3 regions of the Dyella jiangningensis genome follow, and region 1 is predicted to be linked to each of the others. Evidence: predicted binding sites of a transcription regulator. Region 1 holds the regulator's gene; each other region holds the start of a gene.

Region 1 (3,273 bases):
AGGCCCCGTCGCTCGACGAAGCGGTGCGTGCCTACCTGCCGCTGCGGCCGCACGCCTGCATCCTCACCAAGCTCGACGAGGCTCCCAGCCTCGGCGGTGCGCTGTCGGTTCTCATCCGCCACCGACTGGCGCTCGACTACATCACCGACGGCCAGCGCGTGCCCGAGGACATCGCCGCCGCCGATGCGCGCGTGCTGGTGTGCCGCGCCGCCCAGGTGCTCAAGGGCAACGCCGCCGCGACGGCGGACGACGATGTGATGGCGGAACGGTTCGGACTGGCGGTGGCAAACGCATGAGCGCTTTCGCAATGAATCAGGCGATCGGTCTGGAGAGCATGCTGCGTGCCCTGGCGGAACGGCACGGCAGGCAGAACCCCGGCCAGGACCAGGCCTTCGGCCTGGCCAGCCCTCCGCCGCGCAAGCGCTGTCGCGCCATCGCGGTGGCCGGCGGCAAGGGCGGCGTGGGCAAGACCACGGTGTCGGTGAACCTCGGCATGGCGCTGGCGATGGGCGGTCACGACGTGATCCTGCTCGACGCCGACATGGGCCTGGCCAACATCGACGTGCTGCTGGGCCTCACGCCCACGCGCCATATCGGTCATCTGCTCGACGGCGCGTGTGGCATCGAGGATCTGCTGCTGCCTGCGCGGCACGGCCTCAAGGTGGTGCCGGCCGGTTCCGGCACGCGCCGCCTGGCCCAGCTCAGCAACACCGAGCACGCCGCGGTCATCCGCGCCTTCGACGACCTGGTGTCGCCGCCGGACTACCTGCTGGTGGATACCGCCGCGGGCGTCTCGGACAACGTGGCGATGTTCGCCGCGGCGGCCGACGACGTGGTGCTGGTGGTCTGCGACGAGCCGGCCTCGCTCACCGACGCCTACGCGATGCTCAAGGTGCTGAGCCGCGACTTCGGCGTCCGCCGCTTCCGCATGGTGGCGAACATGGTGCGCAACCTGGGTGAGGCGAAACAGCTGCACCAGAAGCTGGCGCGCGTCAGCGACCGCTTCCTGGACGTGGCCCTGGATTTCATGGGCATGGTGCCGAACGACGAACGCCTGCGGCAGGCCATCAAGCGCCAGAGCGCGGTGGTCGACCTGTGGCCGTCCAGCCGGTCGGGCCAGGCATTCAAGCAATTGGCAGGTGCGGTCGATACATGGGGTGAACCCGAAAGACTCGGCCTGGACCGCATTGCCTTCTTCAGCAGGCAGGCCGCTGTGGCCAACGGGTGGTGAGAAATGAGCGTGGCTTCCGAATACCTGCAACTGCAACGCCAAAGTGCCGACGAGCTGGTCCGCCAGCACGCCCCGCTGGTGCGAAGGATCGCCTATCACCTGATGGGCCGCCTGCCGCCGAGCGTGGACGTGAGCGACCTGATCCAGGCCGGCATGATCGGGCTGCTGGAAGCGGCGCGTAATTTCGCGACGGGACGCAATGCGAGCTTCGAGACGTTTGCGGGCATCCGCATTCGTGGCGCGATGCTCGACGAACTGCGCCGCACCGACTGGACGCCGCGCTCGGTGCACCGAAAGGTGCGCGAGATGGCCGAGGTGGTGCGCCAGATCGAGATCGAGACCGGCGCCGATGCCGACGACGCCGAAGTGATGCGGCGACTGGGCATGGGCGCGGAGGAATACCACCAGGTGCTGGCCGATGCCGCGAGCGCCCGCTTGCTGAGCCTCTCGGCACCGGACGACGCCGAGGGCGGCGCCGCCTTCGATGTGGCTGACGGCGAAAGCCTGAATCCGCAGGAGAGCGTCGAGAACGACGGCATGCGCAGTGCGCTGGTCGAGGCCATCGGCAGCCTGCCCGAACGCGAGCAGCTGGTGATGTCGCTGTATTACGAGGAGGAGTTGAACCTCAAGGAAATCGGCGCGGTGCTCGGGGTGACCGAGTCGCGCGCCTGCCAGATCCACGGCCAGGCAGTGGTGCGCTTGCGGGCGCGCATGAGCGGCTGGCACGACGCGGTCGAGCAGAGCCGGAAGCAAAAGAAGAAGGGGTGAGCGGCGAAGGCGCAAGCCCGGGCATGCCGGTGAAGCCGACGCGCGTCCACCGCGGTCGGTGCGCTCTCGCCACTCGCCTCGTCCCTGTTTAAACCATCCACACACGCTCAGCGGAGAAAGCGTTTGGACAAGAACATGAAAATCCTCGTGGTGGACGACTTTTCCACCATGCGGCGCATCGTCCGCAACCTGCTGGTGGAGCTGGGTTTCAGCAACCCGCTCATCCAGGAAGCCGATGACGGCGAAAACGCGCTCACCATGCTGAAGGCCAACGCCTTCGACCTGGTCGTCACCGACTGGAACATGCCCAACATGACGGGCATCGACCTCTTGCGCGCGATCCGTGCCGAGCCCTCGCTGAAGGGCATGCCGGTGCTGATGGTTACCGCCGAGAACAACCGCGACCAGATCATCGCCGCCGCGCAGGCCGGCGTGAACGGCTACATCGTCAAGCCGTTCACCGCCGTCACGCTGCAGGAAAAACTCACCAAGATCTTCGAGCGGCTTGCCGCCAGCGGAGCCGCCGCATGAACGCACAAGTATCCCTGATGGATGGCGGCTCGCTGCCGCAGGAACTGCACGACCTCCTCAACAGCTCTGACGGCGCCGCCTTCGAGCAGGCGCTCGACGTGCTGGTGCGCCAGCGCGAGCAGCGCATGTTCCGCGCGCTGGGCCTCTTGGCCCGCGATCTGCACGACGCCGTGCGCCGCCTCGGTGGCGACCTGGCGCAGGAAGGCGTGCCGGGCAGCGTGGCCGACGCGCGCCAGCATCTGCAGGACGTGCTGGAGATGAGTTCGCAGGCCGCGCACCGCACGCTGGATTTCGCCGAGCGCATGCGCCCGCAGGCCGAAGCCGTGGCCGAGAACGCCAACGCCGTGATCGACGGCACGCCCGAGGGCGACGTGGCCCACGTGCTGGCGAAGCAGGCGCAGTCGTTCGCCAACGAGTGCCGCGAAGGCCTGGCCGATTTCGTGGTGGCGCAGTCGTGGCAGGACCTCGCCGGCCAGCGCATCAAGAAGGTCGTCAACTTCATCGGCAGCGTGGAGAACTCGCTGCTGGAACTGGTGAGCCTCACCGGTGCGCTCGCCACCGGCGAAGCTGCGGCGGCGCCGGTCAAGGTCACCAGCCAGGACGAAGCCGATCGTCTTCTCAGCGAATTCGGCTTCTAAAAGAAAAAAAGAATAAGGACTGGCATGGATCCCACGTTCGACAGCGAGCTGCGCGATGCCTTCCTGGTGGAAGCCGGGGACCTCGTGCAGCGCCTGGGCGACCAG
Region 2 (3,273 bases), on a different contig from region 1:
CCGGCGCGGGAATGTCTTCCTGTTGCGAAGGAAGACGGAAGAAGGTGACCTGGCGCATCAACGATTGGGCGTCGAGGGTCAGTGCGTGGCCGGTGGTGTTGATGTCTTCCACCAGTCCCGCATTGGCCTGCGTGATGCGATCCATCTCCAGCATGGTTCGGTTCACCTGCGTAATGCCGCTGACCTGGCTTTGCCCGTTGTCGGAGATCTGCGAGACCAGCGTGGATACGCGCGTCATGCTCTGCATGATGCCGTCGAGTGCGGTGCTGGAGCGCGCCACGCGTTCGCGCGCCACCTCCACGGCGTCGGTGCTGTGGTTGATCAGGCGGCGAATGTCCTTGCCGGCCTCCACGCAGCGATGCGCCAACTGGCGCACTTCGCCCGCCACCACGGCGAAGCCGCGTCCACGTTCGCCGGCCTGTGCAGCTTCGATGGCTGCATTGAGCGAGAGCAGGTTGGTCTGGAAGGCGATGCTGTCGACCAAGTCCACGATCTCGGCAATGCCGCGGCTGGCATCCTGGATCGCGCCCATGGAATCCAGCGCTTCGCTGGCGACCTGTCGACCCTGCTCGACATGCCGCAGGGCTTCGCGCGCCGCGCCGGCGGCGCCATTGGCATGGCCGGCGCCTTCCACGGCGCGGGATGCCATGTGTTCCATCGACGCGGTGGTCTCTTCGAGCCCGGCGGCCTGCATCTGGGTGCGCTCGCTCAAGGCATGATTGTCGTGGGCGAGATGGCGCGCGCGCTCGTCCACCGAGAGCGCACTGGCGCGTACCTGGACGAGTACCCGAGTGAGCTGGTTGTCCATCGAGGCGAGGGCACGCAGCAATGCGCCGAACTCGTCGCCGCGACCGACATCGATGCGCTCGCCCAGCGAGCCGGACGCAATGCGCTGTGCGACCTCGATGGCGAGTGTCAGGCGCTGCATCAGCGAACGCAGCAGGGCGCCGTCGAGCAGGATGGTGATGAACAACGCCATGGCGAGCATCACGCCCAGCACGATCATCCCGTCACGATCGGCCAGGCGCTGCACTTCCACCTGCTGGTTGCCCTTGGCCAGCGCGGCCTGGAACAGGTTGGCATAGTCGCTTTGCAGCGGCTCATAGGCCGGTTGCACCTCGGTGCTCAACTTCAGCGAGCCGAGATCGAACTGACCCGCGTCGAGCAGGGCGAGTGTTTCGTCGATGGTGCGGTCGGCTTCGGCGCGGTGCACGCTGGTCAACTTTAGTGATTGCGCCTGTTCCTGCGCGAGCTCGCTGGCGATCAGCGACTTCCAATGACGCTCGGCATCCACGCGATCGGCATGGATGCGCGTGCGCGCGTCGTCCACCGCGGAGGGCAATTGCGATAGCACCGCATGCACCAGCGCCTGCAGGCTGCTGTTGTAGTCGTTCTGCACGCGGCCGACATCGGCGACGGGGCTGAGCGAACCTTGCACGAGTCCATGGATGCGCGCGTCCGCGCGGTGCAGTTGCAGTGCACCTGCTGCGCCCATCACGGCGAGCAATCCGAGTATGGACGACATGCGCAACAGCAGGCGCTGGCGCAACGACAATCCGGGAATCCACTTCGGGCGTTTGAACATGGCACGTCTGGGTGAGGGAACTGCAAGAGCTGTCGGCTCACCGCGCTGCAACTTTAGCTGGAAATCGAAAAAATCTATTTTAAAATCAGTGCGTTGTGATTATTTTGGCGGGCACTGAAAGCGCGGCAAGCATGCCATCCGCATGTGTCCGATCGATGACTTTCGTGCTGCACTTCTCACTCTGGCGCAGGCAAAAAGGCCCCGCCGCGAGGCGAGGCCTTGGGCGCGAATGGCGGGGAACTTCAGGCGTTCGGCAATTGCTTGGTGCCGAAGATCTTGTCGCCCGCATCGCCGAGGCCCGGCAGGATGTAGCCGTGCTCGTTGAGGTGATCGTCGATGGCCGCCGTGTAGATCTCGACGTCGGGGTGCGCCGCCTCGATGCGCTTGAGGCCCTCGGGCGCCGCTACGAGGAAAAGCCCCTTGATGCGCTTGCAGCCGGCGGCCTTGAGCATGTCCACCGTGGCCACCAGCGTGCCCGCCGTGGCGAGCATGGGATCGACGATGAGCGCGATGCGCTCGTCCATGCGACCGGTTAGCTTCTCGTAGTAGGCGATGGGCTTGAGTGTTTCCTCGTCGCGCTGCAGGCCCACCACGCTGACCTTGGCGGCGGGAATCATGTCGAGCACGCCGGGCAACATGCCCAGGCCTGCGCGCAGGATCGGCACGATGGTGACCTTCTTGCCCTTGATCTGGTGCACGGTGAGCGGGCCGGCCCACCCCTCGATGGTCTTCTCGATGGTTTCCAGGTCTTTGGTGGCCTCGTAGGTCAGCAACGAGGCGACCTCGGAGGCGAGCTCGCGGAATTCCTTGGTACTGATGCCGGCCCGGCGCATGAGGCCCAGCTTGTGCTGGATGAGCGGATGGCGGACTTCGACGATGTTCATGGGCAAGCCTTGCAGCGCAGTCGCGTGATTGTCACCCACCCCGCGTGGTGTGGGCGAGTGGTTTATGCAGGCGGAGCCGCCGCGTGATGCCGGCCTGTGCGATGAGCCCGGCGTCGTGGCTGACCAGCACGAGCGAACCACGGTATGTCGCCAGCGCCTGTTCGAGCAGCAGGCGGCTGTCCAGGTCAAGGTGGCTGTCGGGCTCGTCGAGCAGCAGCAGATCGTACGGTTCGATGGCGCTGTCCAGTGCCAGCAAGGCGAGTTTCACGCGCTCGCCGCCGCTGAGCATGCCGGTGGGCAGGTCGGCCCGCTCTGCGCGCAGGCCGATGCCGGCAAGGTATTCGCGGTAGCGCGTGGGCGAATGTCCCGGCGACAACGCATGAAGGTTGTCCAGCGCGCTCCAGTCGTCACGAAGCAGGCTGTAGTGCTGATCGATCAGCAAGGCGCGTTCGCCCCGTCGTATGCTTCCCGACCGCGGAGGCAGGCGGCCGAGGATGGTGGCGAGCAGGCTCGACTTGCCGCTGCCATTGTCGCCGTCCAGGTGCAGGCGCTCGCCCGGTGCGAGATGCAGGTCGATCGGTTGCGCGTGGCCGTGCGGCGGTACGAGGCCTTCCAGTTGGAGCGACGCATGCGTCGCCGGAAGTTCGCCCAGGTCGAATCGCTGGGAACGATGTTGTTCGACACGCGCACGGGCTTGCGAGATCCGCTCGTGCTGGCGTTCGCGCTGCAGGCGCTGCGACGTATGCAGGCGCGCGCCGGTGTCTTCGGAGCGTTGCTTGCGTCGATCGAGCAGGATGGTGGGCA
Region 3 (3,273 bases), on a different contig from region 1:
GGCGGCGCGGATGCGCGCGGTCATTTCGATGCCGCAGTAGCCCGCGAGCGTGGCGATCACGAACGAGTACGCCACCATGACCAAGTCGTAGTGCTGTTCCATCGAGGAGCCCCTTGACGATGAGCGACGAAACGCCGGACGGCGATCAGGCGCGCGTGAAAGTGAAATAAGCCACGTTGTCCGCCAGGCCATCGGCCTGCGCGAGCATGTGCCGGCTGGCCTCGCTGGCCTGGCGCAGCAGCGACTCATGGGCGCGCATCGCCTCGTCGATCCGGTTGAGCGCCATGCTGGCTTTCCCCACGCCATGCGATTGCTGTGCGCTGGCGCGGGCGATATGACCGACCACGTCGGTCAATTCGCGCACGCTGTGCACGATCCTGGCCAGCGTGTCGCCGGAACGGCTCGCGAGCTGCGTACCATCCGCGATCTTTTCGCGGCTGTCGGCGATCAGCTGCTTGATCTCGCCCGCCGCCACCGTGCAGCGCTGGGCGAGATCGCGCACTTCGCCTGCCACCACGGCGAATCCACGACCATGCTCACCCGCGCGTGCCGCCTCCACGGCGGCGTTGAGCGCGAGCAGGCGTGTCTGGAACGCGATGGCGTCGATGAGCCCCACGATGTCGTCGATGCGCCCACTGGAATGGCCAATGGCGACCATGGCCTGCTGCATCTGCGACACCACCTCGCCGCCGTCCTCCGCGCACACGCGCGCATCGGCGGCGAGCCGGTCGGCGTGGCGCGCATGCTCGGCGGTTTCCTCCACCGACGCGGACACGGCATCCATGTCTTCGGCCGTGTCGCGCAATCCGCTGGCATCCTCGCTCAGCTGGCCCGACAGGCCCTGGTTGTCCTTCACCAGCTGTTGCGCGGCGACGTTGACGGCGCCTGCGCCGTCGCGCACCTTGCGGATCACATTGGCCAGGCGCTCGTCCATGTCACGGAAAGCAGCGCGCAATTCACCGATCTCGTCGGAATAGAGCGCGGGAATGCGGTTGTCGAGGCGTCCATCGGCCACCATGCGCGCCAGCGCCAGCGCGTCGCGCAGGCGGACCGTCACCGATCGCACGAAGATCCCGTCGAAGATCACCGAAAGCAGCAGGCCTGCGAGCACGACGCCCAGCGCCACGTTACGGATGTCGTGCCCTTGCGCGGCATGCTTCTGCGCGCCCGCCTCCAGCGACTGGCGCGCGGCCGTCAGCGAAAGATCGGGGTGCCCGGCCTGCAGCTGGGCGAACACGCTGCTGGCTTCCCTGTAGACCTCATCCGTATTGGCATTCGCACGATCGATGCCATAGAGCCCCACCAAACCGGTGACCACCAGGAACAACAGCACCAGCCCTAGCCGCAATCCCATGCGGACCTTGATCGTGTAGCGGATCATCCGAGCCCCCCAGCTCTTTGTCGCAGCACCGCTTATCGGCAGTTTCGGCACCAACTTGAGGGCGGTTTCGGACCGGCAACGCCAGTTGTCTTATGCTTGGCAGCCGCCGGCCTGCCGGCACCCGTCCCCAAGGCGCCCGCCTCCGGTTTGCACGAAGGTATCCCGTGATCAGATTCCAGGCCGTCCACAAGTCCTACCGCGTCGACGGAAAGGATGTTCCCGCGCTGCACGCGTTCGACCTCGACATCGTCGACGGCGAGGTGTTCGGCATCATCGGCCATTCGGGCGCCGGCAAATCGACGCTTATACGTCTGATCAACCTGCTGGAGCGGCCGAGCGGCGGCCACATCCTGGTCGACGGCACCGACATGACGATGCTGAGCGACGCGCAGCTGCGCGAGAAGCGCCAACGGATCGGCATGATCTTCCAGCACTTCAACCTGCTGGCTTCCCAGACGGTGGCGGAAAACGTCGCCTTCCCGCTGCGCCTCGCCGGCGAGCGCGATGCGGAGGTCATTCGCCGTCGGGTGGACGAACTGCTCGCCCGCGTGGGGCTGAGCGCCCATGCCGACAAGTTCCCTTCGCAGCTGTCCGGCGGCCAGAAGCAGCGCGTGGGCATTGCGCGCGCACTGGCCAACCGGCCGTCGATCCTGCTGTGCGACGAGGCAACCAGTGCGCTCGACCCGCAGACCACCGCCGCGGTGCTCGACCTGCTGGCGGAGATCAATCGCGAATTGAAGCTGACCATCGTGCTGATCACGCACGAAATGGACGTGGTGCGGCGCGTGTGCGATCGCGTGGCCGTGCTGGATGCGGGCACCATCGTGGAGAGCGGCGCGGTGGCGGATGTGTTCCTGCATCCCAAGCACCCCACCACGCGTCGCTTCGTCAACGAGGCGCTGCCCGAGGAGGCTGCCGGCGAACAGGCACCATTCGCGAACGTGCCCGGACGCATCCTGCGCCTGTCGTTCCGCGGCGAAGCCACCTGGACGCCGGCGCTGGGGCGCGTGGCTCGCGAAACCGACGTGGATTTCAACATCCTCGCCGGCCGCATCGATCGCATCAAGAACCTGCCCTACGGCCAGCTCACCCTGGCCATGCAGGGCGCCCGTGTCGACGAGGCGTTGGCCAGCCTGCGCCAGGCGGGCATCGAAGTCGAAGAAATCACCACGCTGTCGCCGGAGAACCGCGCATGAACTCGCCGCTGCAGAGTCTGTTTCCCAACATCGACGACTGGAGCGAGATCGGCCGCGCCTGCATCGACACCCTGCTGATGCTGGGCGGCTCGCTTCTGCTCACCGTGGCGATCGGCCTACCGCTCGGCGTGCTGCTCTACCTCACCGGCAAGGGCCAGCTGCGCGCCATGCCCAAGCTGTACGCCATCCTTTCGCTGGTGGTGAACATCCTGCGCTCGATCCCTTTCATCATCCTGATGATCGTGCTGATGCCGCTCACCTATGTGCTGGTAGGCACCAAGCTGGGCATTCGTGGCGCGATCCCGCCGCTGGTGATCGGCGCCGCGCCGTTCTTCGCGCGCCTGGTGGAAACCGCCTTGCGCGAAGTGCAGCGCGGCGTGATCGAGGCCAGCCAGGCGATGGGCGCCAGCACCTGGCAGATCGTGCGACATGTATTGCTCCCGGAGGCTCGCGGAGGCCTGATTGCGGGCACCACGGTCACTGCCATCGCGCTGGTGGGCTATACCGCCATGGGTGGCGCCATCGGCGCCGGCGGTTTGGGCGACCTGGCCTACCGTTACGGCTATCTCAGCTACAAGTCGGACTACATGCTGGTCACGGTGGTGCTGCTCATCGTGCTGGTCCAGATACTGCAGATGCTGGGCGACCGCATCGTGGCGCATTACACGCGTCACCAGTGACGCGTTTTTGCATCCG

Evidence for each region. Region 1 encodes FliA, which starts transcription of late flagellar genes. Its sites were predicted from a motif close to TAAAGTTTNNCNNNCNNNGGCCGATAA; they were not measured.
Region 2: CA260_RS15745 (methyl-accepting chemotaxis protein) is a predicted target of FliA. The motif match lies at 1,615-1,641, and genes of this name have one in related genera.
Region 3: CA260_RS14525 (methyl-accepting chemotaxis protein) is a predicted target of FliA. The motif match lies at 1,414-1,440, and genes of this name have one in related genera.

What each region holds. Positions count from the first base shown of each region.
Region 1 covers NZ_NFZS01000001.1:1,144,821-1,148,093, forward strand. Annotated here, with positions in the region: gene flhF (flagellar biosynthesis protein FlhF) at 1-296, shown strand, start outside; gene CA260_RS04995 (MinD/ParA family ATP-binding protein) at 308-1,231, shown strand; gene CA260_RS05000 (RNA polymerase sigma factor FliA) at 1,235-1,999, shown strand; gene cheY (chemotaxis response regulator CheY) at 2,123-2,530, shown strand; gene CA260_RS05010 (protein phosphatase CheZ) at 2,527-3,168, shown strand; gene CA260_RS05015 (chemotaxis protein CheA) at 3,193-3,273, shown strand, end outside.
Region 2 covers NZ_NFZS01000004.1:685,425-688,697, reverse strand. Annotated here, with positions in the region: gene CA260_RS15745 (methyl-accepting chemotaxis protein) at 1-1,585, opposite strand, end outside; gene upp (uracil phosphoribosyltransferase) at 1,828-2,469, opposite strand; gene CA260_RS15735 (ATP-binding cassette domain-containing protein) at 2,501-3,273, opposite strand, start outside.
Region 3 covers NZ_NFZS01000004.1:428,608-431,880, forward strand. Annotated here, with positions in the region: gene CA260_RS14520 (MHYT domain-containing protein) at 1-102, opposite strand, end outside; gene CA260_RS14525 (methyl-accepting chemotaxis protein) at 146-1,381, opposite strand; gene CA260_RS14530 (methionine ABC transporter ATP-binding protein) at 1,546-2,577, shown strand; gene CA260_RS14535 (methionine ABC transporter permease) at 2,574-3,257, shown strand.